2 regions of the Vibrio sp. GJ43-1 genome follow, and region 1 is predicted to be linked to the other one. Evidence: predicted binding sites of a transcription regulator. Region 1 holds the regulator's gene; the other holds the start of a gene.
The links. Region 1 encodes CRP, which controls carbon source genes, mostly activating them, when cyclic AMP is high. Its sites were predicted from a motif close to TGTGANNNNNNTCACA; they were not measured.

Region 1 (8,354 bases):
CGTGGTGTTTAAGCCTTCAGAACAAACGCCATTAGTAGGTGAGCTTGCTATGCAACTTTGGCAAGAGGCTGGGTTGCCAGATGGCGTGATTAACCTTGTGCAAGGCGGTAAAGAAACCGAGCATTGCTCTGGCTGACGCTAAAGGTATTGATGGGGTGTTGTTTACTGGTAGCGCGAATACTGGGCACGTATTACATCGTCAATTTGCTAGGTCAGCCTGATAAAATGTTGGCGTTGGAAATGGGTGGCAACAACCCGTTGGTCGTGAGTGATGCCTATGGTGATCTTGATGCGACGGTCTACACGATTATCCAATCTGCCTACATCAGTGCCGGACAGCGTTGTACCTGCGCTCGTCGCTTGTATGTGCCGTTTGGTGATAAAGGTGACCAGCTTGTTGACGCATTAGTGGCCGCGATAGCCAAGATTCGGATTGATGAACCATTCGCCACGCCTGCGCCTTTCATGGGGCCGCAGATTTCCATACAGGCTGCTCAGCACATTATTCAGGCACAAGCGACATTGCAATCGCTAGGTGGCAAGAGTTTAATGGAATCGAAACAATTACAGGCCGCGTTTGTGACGCCTGGTCTGATCGATGCTACGGCAATAAAGGCGCTACCGGATGAAGAATACTTCGGTCCATTATTGCAGCTTGTGCGTTACGAAACGCTACAACAAGCCGTTGAGCTTGCTAATGACACTCGATTTGGTTTATCGGCGGGCCTGATTTCAACCAATGATGATGAGTGGCTGTATTTTGTTGACCATATTCGTGCAGGTATTGTGAATCGCAACCGTCAGCTAACGGGCGCAAGTGGTGATGCACCATTTGGTGGTCCGGGTGCGTCGGGGAACTTGCGACCAAGCGCCTATTATGCGGCGGATTATTGCGCATACCCTATGGCGTCGATGGAAGGGGAGCACACCGTGCTACCTGCGACATTAAGCCCAGGTCTCGATCTTTAAGGAGCGAAAGATGACGGCAGAACAATTATTTGCGCAGTTGTGGCAAGATTACACTCAGCGATTATGCCCTTCAGCGGCAAAAGTGCAGGCGTTGTTAAAAGAAGGGGAGGCACTGATTAATGATCATATCGCGTTACGCACCTTCAATCTCTCGCCTGTGGGTATTGAAACATTAGCAAAGCCATTTCTTAAGCTTGGTTATCAACAAGCGGGTGAGTATGACTTTGAAGCGAAAAAGCTGTCTGCGATTCATCTACAACACAGTGACGAGTCGTTGCCGAAAGTCTTTATTAGTGAGCTTCGTGTTGAACAGTGCTCAGCAGTGCTGCAAGCTATCGTAGCGAAGCTAGTAAGCCAAGTGGACAGTTCGCAATTAGTGGTTGGTGATTTCTTGTTTGGCGGCCGTATGTGGACGTTAAGCTCAGAAGACTACCAAACATTAGCCAAAGAGAGTGAGTATGCGGCATGGCTTGCGGCACATGGCTATGGCGCTAACCATTTTACCGTTAGTGTTAACCAACTTAATCGTTTTGTAGAGGTGACGGAGGTGAATGACTACCTGCGTAAAGAAAGCTTCAATATTAACGAGTCGGGTGGTGAGGTGAAAGGGTCTCCGGAGGTTTTACTCGAACAGTCTTCGACGATGGCTGATAAAGTATCGGTGATGTTTAGTGATGGCGAGCAGAGTATTCCTGGCGGCTTCTATGAATTTGCCAAGCGCTATCAAATGGCAGATGGAAATTACTATCAAGGGTTTGTTGCGGCGTCAGCCGACAAAATTTTTGAGAGTACCCATCAATAAGTTTGAATTTTTACTTTAACTAGCGCGACTTGTTGGAATTAACCACCAATAAAAAAGCCACCTTGCGGTGGCTTTTTGAATGTCTAAAGGCGTCGATTAACGAGTGCCGTAGACCACAATAGTCTTACCGTGAGCAGAAATAAGGTTCTGCTCTTCCAGCATCTTAAGAATACGTCCTACTGTCTCACGAGAACAACCAACGATTTGGCCGATTTCTTGACGAGTAATCTTGATTTGCATGCCGTCAGGGTGAGTCATTGCATCAGGTTGTTTCGCTAGGTTAAGTAGCGTCTGAGCAATACGACCCGTTACGTCAAGGAACGCAAGGTCACCCACTTTCTGGCTTGTCACTTGTAGGCGACTTGCCATCTGAGAAGATAAGCGCATGAGAATATCTGGGTTAACTTGGATAAGTTGACGGAATTTCTTAAATGAAATTTCAGCCACTTCACAAGGTGATTTAGCTCGCACCCAAGCTGTACGTTCTTGGTCTTCTTCAAATAGGCCTAGTTCACCGATGAAGTCACCTTGGTTAAGGTAAGACAAGATCATCTCTTTGCCTTCTTCATCTTTAATAAGCACTGCTACTGAACCTTTTACGATGTAGTAAAGGGTTTCAGCCTTCTCGCCCGCATGGATCAGCGTGCTCTTTGAAGGGTACTTGTGAATATGACAATGTGAAAGGAACCACTCTAGCGTTGGGTCGGTTTGAGGTTTACCTAGAACCATATTTCTTACTTCCTCTGCAGGGTATGCTTGCTGCTTTCCATATATTATAGCAAGTCCATTGTGTTAGGACTTACTAGCATAAAAGCACTTTGAAGATGGCGCAAGCGATCTTCTGTTTCAAAGAAATAGTATCCTTTTTTGCGCGGACTTTCTTGATTTTAATCGTGTCATCAGACCATTTTTCTATACAAAACTGTGCACATGATCACGGTATAAAAAATCATCTAAGTTTAGGCGCAAAAAATTAACCTATTTTCCCTGTTTCTATTAGCTGCTGTAGTATAGGTCGGACGATTAATTCCATCGCGAAGCTCATTTTTCCGCCGGGCACAACGATGGTGTTATGACGTGACATAAACGACCCATCTATCATGGCAAGCAGGTAAGGATAGTCGACATTTTTAATCCCTCGTAAGCGAATGACCACAAAACTTTCATCAAGGCTTGGGATTCCCTTGGCATTGAGAGGGTTTGAGGTGTCGACAGTCGGAACGCGCTGAAAGTTAATATGAGTACGCGAAAACTGCGGGGTAATGTAGCTTAGGTAGTCATCCATTGAACGTACGATGGAGTCGGTTACCGCTTCACGAGAGTGGCCTCTGTCACGCGTATCACGAACGAATTTTTGAATCCACTCAAGGTTGACGATTGGCACCATGCCAATCAGCAAATCCACATGCTGAGCCGCGTTGATTGCTCCATCAACCACGCCACCATGTAGCCCTTCATAGAATAAAACGTCTGAATTTTCTGGTAGGTCTTGCCACGGCGTAAATGTGCCCGGCATTTGGTTATAAGGAACGGCTTCATCAAATGTATGTAGGTAACGTCTAAATTGCCCCACCCCGTTTTGTCCATAGTTTTTAAAGAAGGTTTCGAGTGCAGGAAAGTCATTCGCTTGGGGGCCAAAATAACTGATGTGCTTTCCTTGTTCTTTCGCTTTTCGGATCTCTACGTCCATTTCTGGACGCGTAAAGCGGTGGAAGCTATCACCTTCAATGAAAGCAGGCTTGATGCTCATCATATTGAACATCTTGCGGAACGCTTCTGACGTTGTTGTGGTACTGAGCTCCTGAGGAGCCAGTCACCGCGATAATCGGGTGTTTGGCTGACATAACACTTCCTGTGTAATTTTCTAGTTATTGTCTCTTCCTGTGTGTGGGAGAGAGTTATCGTGAAACTGATGCCGAGTCTTAAAGCTTAAATCTTTAAATCTTAGAGCTTAAACCATGGCGCCGCGATGTTAGCGCCAATGGGCATCGCTATCGTCGATGTGGCATTTTCTAATAATGAGAGGCTTACTATAGCACTTCATTACGTGACGCGTGTTCAAAGGCGAGACATTTACAGCGAGTGACGCAATTTGATGTCGACCGTTTCATGCAGTTCAGAGAAAACAATGACGGCTTCGCCTGACTCGAGCTGGCCTCTGACGTGCGCTAATTTGTCGGCGAGACTGAATTCGCTTTCACCGTAATCCGTTCCTTCACGCAGCACAAATTCTTGGATTAAGTTATCCAGTGTTTCAGGTGCGATTTGTTGCCATGGAATGATCATAAATACCTCTCTCTTTCATGATGGCGTGAGTATACCAGAGTTAGCGAGTTCTTAAGTTAAATCACGGCTCGGTGTGACTTGTAGGTGGTGATAGTACTTAGGTAGCACCTCCTCAAGCCAAAAGGTAGGCTTTAACCAACTGCCAGACAAAAAGCCAACATGACCGCCTCGTTCGAGTAAGTGATAGCTGAGGTGTGTGGGCAGTTCATAGCGAGGAATGACGTCATCGTTCATGAAAGGGTCGTCTTTGGCATGGATGAATTGAGTCGGAATCACGATGTCGCTCAACCGAGGCAATGCTGAGCATTGTTGGTAGTAATCGTCGGCGTTTTTAAACCCATGCAGTGGGGCGGTGATTAAATTATCGAACTCATAAAGCTTCGTCATGCCCCGGACGTGCTCAGCGGTGAGATCAAGAGCCTCGCTCAAAAGGTGTATTTTTTTTAACGCGTTCTTCTTTAATGAGGACACGAGATACTTACGGTAAACCTTTGAAAACCCTTGTTCGATACGTTTAGAGCAGGCCGCAAGGTCAAGGGGAGCAGAGACGATGGTCGCACTGGTCAGTTTGGTGTCATGCTTATAATAGGCAAGATAATTACTCAGCATATTGCCGCCAAGCGAAATGCCTACGGCAACCTTATTGGCATTTGGGTAACGATGTTCTAAAAGCTCAATGAAGTGTCGAGCATCGCCAATTTCGCCAGAATGATACGCGCGAGCCAGTCGGTTTGGTGTTGGACCACAGCCGCGAAAGTGCATCATGACTGCTAGCCAACCCTGACTGGCAAACGCGTGCATTAAGCCATTCGCGTAAGGGCTATCAAAGCTGCCTTCTAAGCCATGAAACAGGATGAAAATAGGTTTATTTTTGGCGCTTTCATGGTGTGGTTCTTCACTCCAAGCTAACTCGACAAAGTCACCATCTGGCGTATCGAGCGTCTCCCAGACAGGGGTGAATAGTGTACCTCGACGAATGAAGCGCGGAATTAAGGTCTGAATATGAGCGTTGCCAAGCCCTTTGGCGGCGATAAACGGCAGTAATTTTGGTGTGTTCATAGCGTAAATTCACTGATTGGATTAGATAATAATAGTGTCTTAAGTTTTTCTACGCCGACGTTAAGCTGTTCGATCGTTTGTGGTGAGCTTAACGAAAGGCGAATGGCGGGTGCCACTGTACCGCCCGGTGGCGCGAATAATTCCCCTGATTTTACAATCACGCCTGATTCTGCCGCTTTTTGTACAAACTCACTCAGTCGCCACTGTTCAGGTAGCGTCAGCCAAACGTGAAAGCCGCCTTGTTCGTAGCGAAGGTTAAATGCGCCAAGCACTTGGGTTGTCGCGGCCATTCGTTGGCGCATTTCGTTACGAATCATGACAATGTTGCGCTCTGCATCTCCGGATATCAACATTTCGCATGTCAAAGCAATCAGCAAAGGGCTGATCATCCAACTGTGGTTTTGCAAGGTGACGACCAATGGTGGGTAAAGTTTTTCTGGGGCGCAAAGGTAACCAACGCGAAGACCTGGTGCCAAACATTTTGAGAACGCACCAATATAAATGACATGGTCGGGTGCCAAGTTCACCAGAGGTTCTGGCGCAGAATCTAGCAATAATCCATTGATGTCATCTTCAATAATATAAACGTTATGCGCTTGGCAAATGGTGACGATAGCCTGTCGTCTCTGCGGTGACATAATGGCTGTCGTCGGATTTTGTAATGTCGGTGTTAGATAGAGAAAACGCGGCGAGTAGCGATTGCAGCATACTTCTAATGATTCGGGAGTGATTCCCTCATCATCCATCTCCACGGCCTTGAGTGTCAGCTGATTCTGCCGAGCAAGGCTGATCACACCGGGGTAGGTGTATTGTTCGACCAGCACGGTATCGCCGGGGCGTGTAAAGGTGTCTAGCACCATTTGGATGGCGTGTTGGGCACCAGAGCTAAACAGCAGCCTATTAACATCTAAGTGGACGCCTTTTTCTTTGAGCCACTGGCTTACGATGGTGCGATGGCTATCAAACCCAGCTGGTGGTTGATAGAGCATGAGTTGATTCAGGTGCTGGGGGGATTGACTAATACGCTGCATGGCCTGTTTCAACATATCACTGCGATCGAGGCGCGGGGGAATGTTGTAACTAAAGTTACACTCGCTCGCGTCGTCGGCGATCTCTTCAAACAACCAAGTTGGTTTGTTGTTATCCGTGACATAGGTACCCGCCCCGACTCGTGCTTCGACTAAACCTCGGCGTTCGACTTCCGCGTAGGCTCGGGTGATGGTGCCCACAGTAACGGATAGCTTGTCGGCTAACCAACGATGAGTAGGGAGCTTTTCATTGCTTTCAAGGCGGCCACTTTCAATCTTTTCACTGATTTGATCGGCGATCTGTTTATAGATCGGCACAGGATCTTGCTTGAGTACGGTAATATTTTCGATTGTCATGGTGACAATAAACCTTTTGCGTCGAGTTTAATCCATTGTTATGGTTATTTTGTCGGCTATTTTACATTTTATCAACACTTATTTGTAAAATTGTATCGGTACAATTTAATTTTGGATTAAGGAGAGTGTGATGGAGTGGTCATTTATTGTTTCTGTTGCTTTATTTGCAGCAGTCATGACAGGAACTCCGGGGCCAAACAACGTGATGTTGACCGCTTCTGGGGCGAATTTTGGTTATGTAAAAACCCTGCCGCATTGCTTGGGGATTGGCCTAGGACTCATTAGCTTGATATTACTCAATGGCGCTGGGTTAGGAGTGGTATTTACGAACTACCCTGTGGTCCAAACCTTATTGAAGTGGTTAGGGAGTGGCTATTTATTGTATTTGGCGTGGCGGATTTTATCGGCGGGGATCAATAAAACCGGTCAAGATGATCAAGCGAAACCGATGACGTGTCTTGAAGCTGTGCTGTTTCAATACTTAAACCCCAAAGCGTGGTTAATGTCGGTCACAGCGGTGAGTTCATTTTCATTATCGGGCGAGCACTATTGGTTTTCATTGTTGGCTATTTCAGTGATTTTTTTATTGATTCAACTTCAGACGTCATCGGTGTGGATTGGGTTTGGCACTGTGATTCGCCGCTGGTTGTCGACACCAATCGCGTGGAAGCGTTTTAACTCGAGTATGGCCATGCTGACGGCATCATGTGTGCTTTTTATTTGGTAAGACGTTTATTTGGTAAGAACGCGATTCGTTACGAGAACATACGCGCTAACAAAGCTCGTCGGGTTGGTAAGATTATTTGCGAGAAAAGTACACTGAGCACGGCGTAGAAAATATGGGGCTGAGATGCTCAGCACCGAGCTGTTGGCAATATTTACTGACTAAGGGTTGCTGTTGATTGGTGGTGAGGGTAAGTGAATTGACGCAATCGACAAGATCGGATTGCTGCTGTTTCTCTACGCTCAATTCAAAGGCGAGTGCTTCGCGATAGAGATTATCACTAACATTGTTTTTAAGCTGTCGACGCAGTCGGCGGAAATGATGAAGAAGCTGTTCGGTGCGACCCAAACAGCTTTGAATGAGGTGCCAATCTTCGGCAGCAAAGTGGCGCTGTTGTTCATCAAGCCATTTGAGCATCAACAGTAGGTTCACGTTGCCATGGTAGTGATTTTGGATAGTCAGACACGCCTCTTTTATCTCTCTCACACCATAGTATTGCAGACTAAACTGCCATAAGTGTTCGAGAGATAGATGTTCGAGGTGTGCTTTATCCATTATCCACAGAACTCCTGTTCCATTGCTTCTAGTTCTTCTTGAAGCCCCATCCACTCCATTTCAACCTCTTCAAGTTCAGATTTACTTGTGGATTGTTGTGCGAGTACTTTAGTCAGTTTAGCTTTGTTTTCGGCATCATACAGTGATGATTCGGATAATTGCGTTTCCGCCTCACTTAGCAGCGCGCTCAGTTGGTCCATTTTCTTTTCAAGCTTTTCAAGCTGTTTACGAATAAGCGCGGTTTGTTTACGAAACTCGGCCTCTTTGCGTTTTTGCTCTTTTTTTGATGCTGCGCTGTGTACGGAGGTTTTGTTTGGCTCGTTGTCTTGGGTTTCTTTGCGCTCAAGCTTTTGTTGCTCGGTTAGCCATTTATAGTAGTCCGTTAAGTCGCCATTGAATGGTGCAACTTGGCGATCATGGACTAAATAAAGATCATCGGTGGTTGCACGTAATAAATAGCGGTCGTGACTGACAATAACCATTGCCCCTTCAAAGGTTTGTAGTGCAAACGTCAAGGCTTGACGCATGTCTAAATCCAAGTGGTTGGTTGGTTCATCAAGCAGCAATAAATTCG
Region 2 (8,354 bases), 1.0 Mb from region 1:
CGTGCTTTGGCCGCTTCTTCTGCATTTCTCACCATTTTGTAGTCCGCAATCGCCGCAAAATCATGGTTTTTAAAACGAATGCGGTTCACTTTCGAATCCGTACATGCGCCCATGCCAATCACGACATCACGAACTTTAATGTCTTCGTTTACAGCACCACAACTGCCTACACGAATAATCTTCTTAACACCGAAGTCTTTAATCAGTTCCGTTACATAAATAGAGCATGATGGGATACCCATACCATGTCCCATTACAGAGATGCGGCGACCTTTGTAAGTCCCTGTGTAACCGTACATACTGCGTACGTCACACACCTGTACCGCGTCATCCAAAAACGTGTCTGCGATGTACTTTGCGCGGAGAGGGTCACCCGGCATTAATACAACATCAGCAAAATCACCCATTTCCGCATTAATGTGAGGAGTGGCCATTATGTTTTCCTTTTCGGTAAAGAACGGTTCTAACCCCCAAGGGTTTTGAGGAACCTCGGTTAATTTACAACCTAAAACCGTTAAATTTATTAAATAATTAAAACGCTTCGACGTTTATATTCTAGGAACTAGGAACTAGGAACTAGGAACTAGGAACTAGGAACTAGGAACTAGGAACTAAATCCTAGCCCCTAAAAGCTGTTCTACAAAAAGCTCTTTCCGTAATCCATTGGAGACGTACCAAAGTAGCTAGCAAGACTCTGACCAATATCAGCAAAGCTGTCACGAAGCCCTAAAGAGCCGACTGGTATATTGTGTCCATAAACAATGACAGGGATGTGCTCACGCGTGTGATCAGTGCCTGGCCATGTAGGATCACAACCGTGGTCCGCAGTTAGAATCAATACATCGTCTTCTTCCATTAACTCAATCACTTCATGGATACGAGAATCAAAATACTCTAACGCCGCCGCATAACCTACTACGTCACGACGGTGACCATACGCCGAGTCAAAATCGACAAAGTTCGTGAAAACAATCGTGTTATCGCCAGCTTCTTTAATTTGCTCTTTAGTGGCCTCAAACAACGCTGGGATGCCCGTCGCTTTCACTTTTTTGGTGATGCCACAGTTGGCGTAAATATCGGCAATCTTACCAATAGACACGACCTGACCCTGTTTCTCTTCCACTAACTTAGTCAGTACCGTTGGCGCTGGTGGTTCGACCGATAGATCTCGGCGGTTACCTGTACGCTCAAACTGACCTTTACCAGGACCAATAAATGGACGAGCGATAACACGGCCAATGTTGTAATCTTCTAGTTCTTCACGAGCGATCTGGCAAAGCTCTAGCAAGCGATCTAGTCCAAATGTTTCTTCATGACAAGCGATCTGGAATACCGAGTCAGCCGATGTGTAAAAGATAGGCTGTCCCGTTTTCATGTGCTCTTCACCAAGATCATCAAGAACTTGAGTCCCTGATGCGTGGCAGTTACCTAAGAAACTATCCAGACCTGCACGCTTAAGAATGCGATCGGTCAGCGCTTTCGGGAAGGCGTTCTCTTTATCAGTGAAATAGCCCCACTCAAACAATACAGGCACACCTACAATTTCCCAGTGACCCGACGGCGTGTCTTTACCTGATGAAAGCTCTGCAGCGTGCCCATAAGCACCAATGATTTCTACGTCATCATGCATACCCTGAGCGAGTGCACCTGTTGACTCTTTATGCGCCATGGCTAAGCCTAGCTTGGAAAGGTTTGGTAGTGTTAATTCACCGCTACGCTGGTCATTATCAGCAAGACCTTTCGCACAATGTTCAGCGATATGCCCCATCGTATCAGAGCCAACGTCACCAAACTTTTCAGCGTCGCCCGCAGCACCAATACCAAATGAATCTAATACTAAAATAAATGCTCGTTTCATAATTTCTCTCCCACCCTATGCCAAGTCTTCCGCACGAATATGACGGTACACACATGGGGTTTCTGTATAGGGTTGTTCACCGACCGTTACCGCCGCTTTTAGCGCGCTTGCCGCCTCATGCCATTGCGCTTCATTACGCGCATGGATAACTGCTAGCGGCTTTTCTAGGCTCGCCGTCTCACCAAGTCTAATAAATTGGTCAAAACCGACCGCGTAATCAATCTTGTCAGTCGCAACACGACGACCACCGCCCATTCCAACAACTGCCATACCAATAGCTCGAGTATCCATCGCCGATACTGTGCCTTCAATATCGGCATAAACTGGCTTAATAATGTCGGCCTTATCTAGGTACTTATCGTAGTTTTCCACGAAATCTACTGGGCCACCTAAACCTGACACCATTGTGCCAAAACACTGGGCCGCTTTTCCGTTGTTCAATACTTCATTTAGCATCGTGTCTGCTTGCTCTGTATCGCCTGCAAGTTTCGCCAACACGAGCATTTCACTACAAAGCGCCATCGTCACTTCGTACAGTCGTGGATTACGGTATTCGCCCGTTAAGAACTGTACCGCTTCACGTACTTCTACGGCATTACCAGCAGATGATGCCAGTACTTGGTTCATATCAGTAAGAATAGCAGTTGTCTTTGTACCTGCGCCGTTTGCAACCGCAACGATTGAATTCGCTAACTCTTCAGACGCCTCATAAGTGGGCATAAACGCCCCAGAACCTACTTTGACATCCATAACCAGCGACTCAAGACCAGCCGCCAATTTCTTAGATAGAATAGACGCGGTAATCAAAGAAATATTGTCAACGGTTGCGGTGATATCACGCGTGGCATAGACACGCTTATCAGCAGGTGCTAAATCACCCGTTTGCCCGATAATCGCAACGCCCGCGTCCTTAGTCACTTGACCAAAGACGTCGTTTGTCGGTGTAATATCATAGCCAGGAATAGACTCAAGTTTATCAAGTGTCCCCCCTGTATGACCTAAACCACGTCCAGAGATCATCGGAACGAAGCCACCGCAAGCCGCAATCATAGGGCCAAGCATTAAAGAGGTGACATCGCCGACACCGCTTGTCGAGTGTTTATCAACAATTGGGCCACCAAAGTTCATATGGCCCCAATCTATAACCATGCCAGAGTCACGCATTGCACACGTCAGCGCAATACGTTCTGGCATAGTCATTTCATTAAAAAAGATCGTCATGGCGAAAGCTGCAATTTGGCCTTCTGATACAGTGTCATTCGCAACACCTTGAATGAAGAAGTTAATTTCTTCCGCGCTCAGTACTTGGCCATCGCGTTTTTTACGAATAATTTCTTGTGGTAAATACATTAGTGCCTCCCCAGTCTAAGCTTGGGTTATAGGGTATAGAGGAAATGGTGGTGACAAGGGTTCGTCACCACCTAAAAGCGTTAGATTAGTATGCAGATGGATCTGCAGTTTCGTCTGTTACTTCTAATGTATTAAGGAGGTTGGTTAGCAGGCTTGATGCACCAAAACGGTAGTGCATGTTATCTGCCCAATCCGCGCCTAGGATATCGTCGGCCATTGCAAGGTATGCTGCTGCATCTTCTGCTGTGCGAACACCACCAGCAGGCTTAAAGCCAACCGTTTTTGCTACGCCCATATCACGAATCACTTCTAGCATCATGCGCGCATATTCTGGCGTTGCGTTAACCGATACTTTACCCGTTGAGGTTTTGATGAAGTCAGCACCTGCCTTGATACAGATTTCTGACGCTTTCTTGATGAGTGCTTCTTCTTTCAGCTCACCTAGTTTCGATGATCACTTTAAGAAGGATGTCACCACACGCTTCCTTACATTGCTTAACCAACTCGAAGCCTACTTCTTCGTTGCCAGTCATCAGTGCTCGGTAAGGGAAAACGACGTCCACTTCGTCTGCACCGTAAGCAACCGCCGCTTTTGTTTCAGCAACAGCGATAGCAATATCATCATTACCGTGTGGGAAGTTAGTCACAGTAGCAATACGAACATCCGGCGTACCTTGTTCACGAAGCGTTTTCTTCGCAATTGGTACAAAACGTGGATAAATACAAACTGCTGCTGTATTCCCCACTGACGTTTTCGCGTCATGACACAACGCGATCACTTTTGCATCCGTGTCATCTTCGTTAAGTGTGGTTAGATCCATCAGTTTAAGTGCACGTAAAGCTGCTGCTTTTAAATCGCTCATTTCTATCTCCGGTCAATATATTCAATTAATTATCTGACACGCGGTCAGCAATAAATGAACGGACTTGGTTCCTTGAAGACTCGGCGCTTCGCGCCAATCGCTTTCCTTGTCGCCGCACAGTACCAGTTCGTATTAGTCCAACCGATTGATTTAAGGTGGAGAACCAGTTCTGGGCTAAGTAGATAACCATCAAACATGGTTATCTACTGAGTAGCCTATACAGTATAGAACTCTTCCTCAAAACGGTAGTCACGAATAATACGCAAACGGTTTGTATCTCAAAAAAATCCGTCTCTTTTCCCTTCATGCCTTACATGGTAGGGATTTGGGGGTTTCTTGCCCCCCAAAAAACAAAAAAGCCCCGCAGCAATCTCTTGCTACGGGGCGATTTATTGTGGCGTCTATATACTAAATAACCTTCGGCTAACAGTTACATTGCCGCAAGGCTAAGACAGAAGCCAGCAATCGTTGCTGCCATCAAGTTAGATAGCGTACCAGCGATAACCGCTTTCACACCCATGCGAGCGATATCACCGCGACGCTTAGGCGCCAAGCTGCCTAGACCACCTAGTAGAATCGCGATAGAAGAAAGGTTCGCGAAACCACAAAGTGCAAATGAGATGATTGCTTTGGTCTTGTCAGAAAGAACGACAGGCGCAGCTTCAGTTAGGTAAGGTGCAAAGTTTGCAAACGCTACAAATTCGTTAGCAACGGTTTTCATACCGATGAACTCACCAGCAACAACCGCTTCTTCCCATGGCACACCAATAAGGAATGCAAGAGGAGCAAATACCCAACCAAGTAGCAATTCAAGGCGCAGTTCAGGCATACCGAACCAACCACCAACGCCACCAAGCATACCGTTCACAAGTGCGATAAGGCCGATGAATGCGATTAGCATTGCACCAACGTTAAGTGCTAGCTGAAGACCCGCTGACGCGCCGCCTGCTGCTGCATCGATAACGTTAGCTGGTTTGTCATCGCCTTCTGCTTCCATGTCATGAAGCTGATCGATTGGCTCGTCAGTTTCAGGTTTCATGATTTTAGCAAACAATAGACCACCAGGTGCTGCCATGAATGACGCTGCTACCAAGTACTCAATTGGCACGCCCATAGAAGCGTAACCCGCAAGAACACCACCAGCGATAGACGCTAGACCACCACACATTACTGCGAATAGTTCTGATTGAGTCATCTTTGGTACAAAAGGACGAACAACAAGAGGGGCTTCAGTTTGACCAACGAAAATGTTTGCTGCTGCAGACATCGATTCCGCACGAGATGTGCCTAGTGCTTTTTGTAAGCCACCACCAAGAATCTTGATTACCCATTGCATAATACCTAGGTAATACAATACAGAAACTAACGCAGAGAAGAAGATAAGTGTTGGTAATACACGGAATGCGAAGATGAAGCCACCGCCACCGAAGACCTCAAACATCTTGCCTGACACAAGACCACCGAATAGGAATGAAGAACCATCATTACCGTAATTGATGACGTTAGAGATAGCGTCTGATACACCGCGAAGTACTTCTTGTCCCCATGGAACGTAAAGAACGAATGCACCGAGTAAAAATTGGATAGCAAAAGCGCCACCCACCGTTCTGATATTAATAGCTTTGCGGTTATCTGATAATAATACTGCGATACCGATCAGTACTACCATTCCAACCAGGCTCATAAACAGGCTCATGGTTTATGACTTCCTTATATTTAATTATTTGGCGTGTAATAAAAATTGAAGCTCAAAAGCGGGGGCGATTATACAAACCCTCAGAAAAGAAAGTAGTACCCCCTTCACACTTTCGTCCTCAACACATAAGACGTACATGTCATTTTGCGACATAGATCACAAGTCAACTCTGTAACAAAACTTAATTTAACAATTACAGGTAACTTTAGTCACAAATAAAAAACAGCGATTTGCTATTATTTTGGAGTTGTGACGTAACCGTTTGCGCACTTTCACTTCGCAGCATGATAAGAGTTGATAGGGTCAACTTCAGCATTTCCGGCTTATTGATAGCGCCCTGATAACCACTTAATGGCATATCAGGTGCGTCAGTTTCGATTAATAAGTATTCAAGTGGAAGCTTCGAGATGGTGTCACGAGTCTTCTTAGCGCGTTCATAAGAAATGACGCCACCAACCCCTATATAGATGCCTAATTTTATATATTCCATCGCTTGCTGGTAGCTGCCACTAAAACCATGGATCACTCCACCATATATGGGTGCCGTTTTTCTTAGTAACGCCATCATGTCTTGGTGCGCTTTTCGACAATGCAAAATAACTGGGAGCTTGGCTTTATTCGCCAGTAATATATGCTCACGTAAGATCTGCTTTTGCTGCTGTTTCACGAGTTCAACATCACAGTCTTGACCTAAATGATAAAAATCTAATCCGCACTCGCCGATTGCAACACATTTATTAGGCAAGCCTCGCGCCTGGACGAACACCTGTTTTAATCGTTCAATACTGGCAGAAGACACGCCTGATAAAAATAAAGGATGGAAGCCAAGGGCATAGTAAATATCGGAATGTTGCTGTGCTAGCTGCGCGATGTCAGTCCAGTTTTCTTCATTGATTCCTGGGACGATTATGCCCTCTACCCCTGCGGCTCTCGCACCCTCTAGTACATCAGCAAGATCGGTTTTCGCCGCGATGAGGTCTAAGTGACAGTGAGTATCAATCATCGTTCGCGGGATCTTTTCTATACGGTGTGCAGCAACGTTTGTTTTCCGGTATAAGCCCCATAGACTGGCACCAGTCATCGTATTTTTTTAACCAAACACGCAGCCATTTACACATAAATAAAACTCTCTCTATAACGGAATAAACACACAGCAAAAAAGCGATAAACATACCAACGAGTAAATGTAATCGATTGCAAGTTAATCTACCAGACCCCTTGTTACGCAAAGGATAGCCAATAGTTAGAGTTTTATCACTAAGTTGTGATTCAACACTCATTGCTGTGATAGAAGCGGTTTTTTTTCAATCAAGCAAACGATAAAATGTTTCGTACTGTTTGTAAATTAAACAAAGCATGAGGCTGCGTTATTTACAAACGTTTAATTTCCAGCCTCTAACCACAGCGTTAGCCGGGTCTATTGATTCATCAATGGTACCCCCATTATCTGACACCACAAGGGAACTGAACGTGAAAAAAACTATTCTAAAACTCTCCGCACTTGCAGTGGCGGTCTCGTCTTTCAGCGTATTCGCAGCAAAACCAGCCGTTGTTTATGATACAGCAGGTAAATTCGACAAATCGTTTAATGAAGCCGTTTTTCAAAATGGTGTTAAACCTTTCAATGCCGACAAGGGCATTAAAGTACGTGAATTCGAACCTCAAAATGAAGCACAACGCGAACAAGGTCTACGCCGTCTTGCCAGCCGCGGGTTCACTCCCATCGTTGCGGTAGGTTTTAATATGGCTTCTGCTGTAGAGAAAGTCGCAACAGAGTTTCCTGACATTCAGTTTACTATCATCGATATGGTCGTCGACAAGCCAAACGTTCAATCTATCGTGTTCAAAGAGCATGAGGGTTCTTTCCTCGTGGGTGCACTGGCTGCTAAGGCCTCTAAAACGGCCAAAGTTGGTTTTGTAGGCGGAATGGACATTCCACTGATTCGTAAGTTTGAATGTGGTTATCGCCAAGGCGCACAATACGCTAACCCTAAAATCGAAACTTTCCAGAATATGACAGGTTCAACACTGCAGCTGCGTTTGCTGATCCAGCTAAAGGCTCCGAGCTTGCTAAATCTCAGTTCTCTAAAGGGGTTGATGTTATCTACGCCGCTGCAGGCGGAACTGGGATGGGGGTGTATCAGGCGGCAAAAGATGGCGGTAAATTTGCTATCGGTGTGGACTCAAACCAAAACCACTTACAACCTGGCACCATGTTAACGTCGATGGTGAAAAAGGTGGGCGTTGCCGCCTATAACTCATGGGATGAAGCTGAGAAAGGATCATGGGAAGCGGGCATCAAGGTACTCGGTCTTAAAGACGGGGCGGTTGAATGGGCATACGATGATAACAACAAAGATCTCATTACTGCGGAAATGAAAGCGTATCTCGATGAGCTACAAGCGCAAATTATTGCCGAGTGATATCAAAGTCCACGACTACATGTCAGACAATACCTGTAATTACTAAGTACCGCCAACAAGCTGCATTTACGGCTAGGCTTTCAGCCTAGCTCAAGCTCTACGCCACTGCCTAAAACACAGTGGCGTATCGCACACCCTACACCCCATGATCATCTTCAATAACG

Region 2: a site for CRP is predicted at 5,913-5,928, ahead of AC0L66_RS14675 (NupC/NupG family nucleoside CNT transporter). Genes of this name have one in related genera too.

Annotation. Positions count from the first base shown of each region.
Region 1 is NZ_CM147884.1:507,130-515,483, forward strand. Features, by position in the region: partial or broken gene astD (succinylglutamate-semialdehyde dehydrogenase) at 1-969, shown strand, start outside; gene AC0L66_RS02490 (2-oxoadipate dioxygenase/decarboxylase family protein) at 980-1,771, shown strand; gene crp (cAMP-activated global transcriptional regulator CRP) at 1,868-2,500, opposite strand; partial or broken gene AC0L66_RS02500 (phosphoribulokinase) at 2,745-3,615, opposite strand; gene AC0L66_RS02505 (YheU family protein) at 3,845-4,057, opposite strand; gene AC0L66_RS02510 (hydrolase) at 4,109-5,116, opposite strand; gene AC0L66_RS02515 (aminotransferase-like domain-containing protein) at 5,113-6,501, opposite strand; gene AC0L66_RS02520 (LysE family translocator) at 6,632-7,228, shown strand; gene AC0L66_RS02525 (TIGR02444 family protein) at 7,301-7,780, opposite strand; partial or broken gene AC0L66_RS02530 (ABC transporter ATP-binding protein) at 7,780-8,354, opposite strand, start outside.
Region 2 is NZ_CM147884.1:3,077,924-3,086,277, forward strand. Features, by position in the region: gene deoD (purine-nucleoside phosphorylase) at 1-434, opposite strand, end outside; gene AC0L66_RS14660 (phosphopentomutase) at 638-1,858, opposite strand; gene deoA (thymidine phosphorylase) at 1,874-3,208, opposite strand; partial or broken gene deoC (deoxyribose-phosphate aldolase) at 3,294-4,071, opposite strand; gene AC0L66_RS14675 (NupC/NupG family nucleoside CNT transporter) at 4,502-5,767, opposite strand; gene AC0L66_RS14680 (TatD family hydrolase) at 5,973-6,848, opposite strand; partial or broken gene AC0L66_RS14685 (BMP family ABC transporter substrate-binding protein) at 7,199-7,771, shown strand; partial or broken gene AC0L66_RS14690 (BMP family lipoprotein) at 7,858-8,190, shown strand.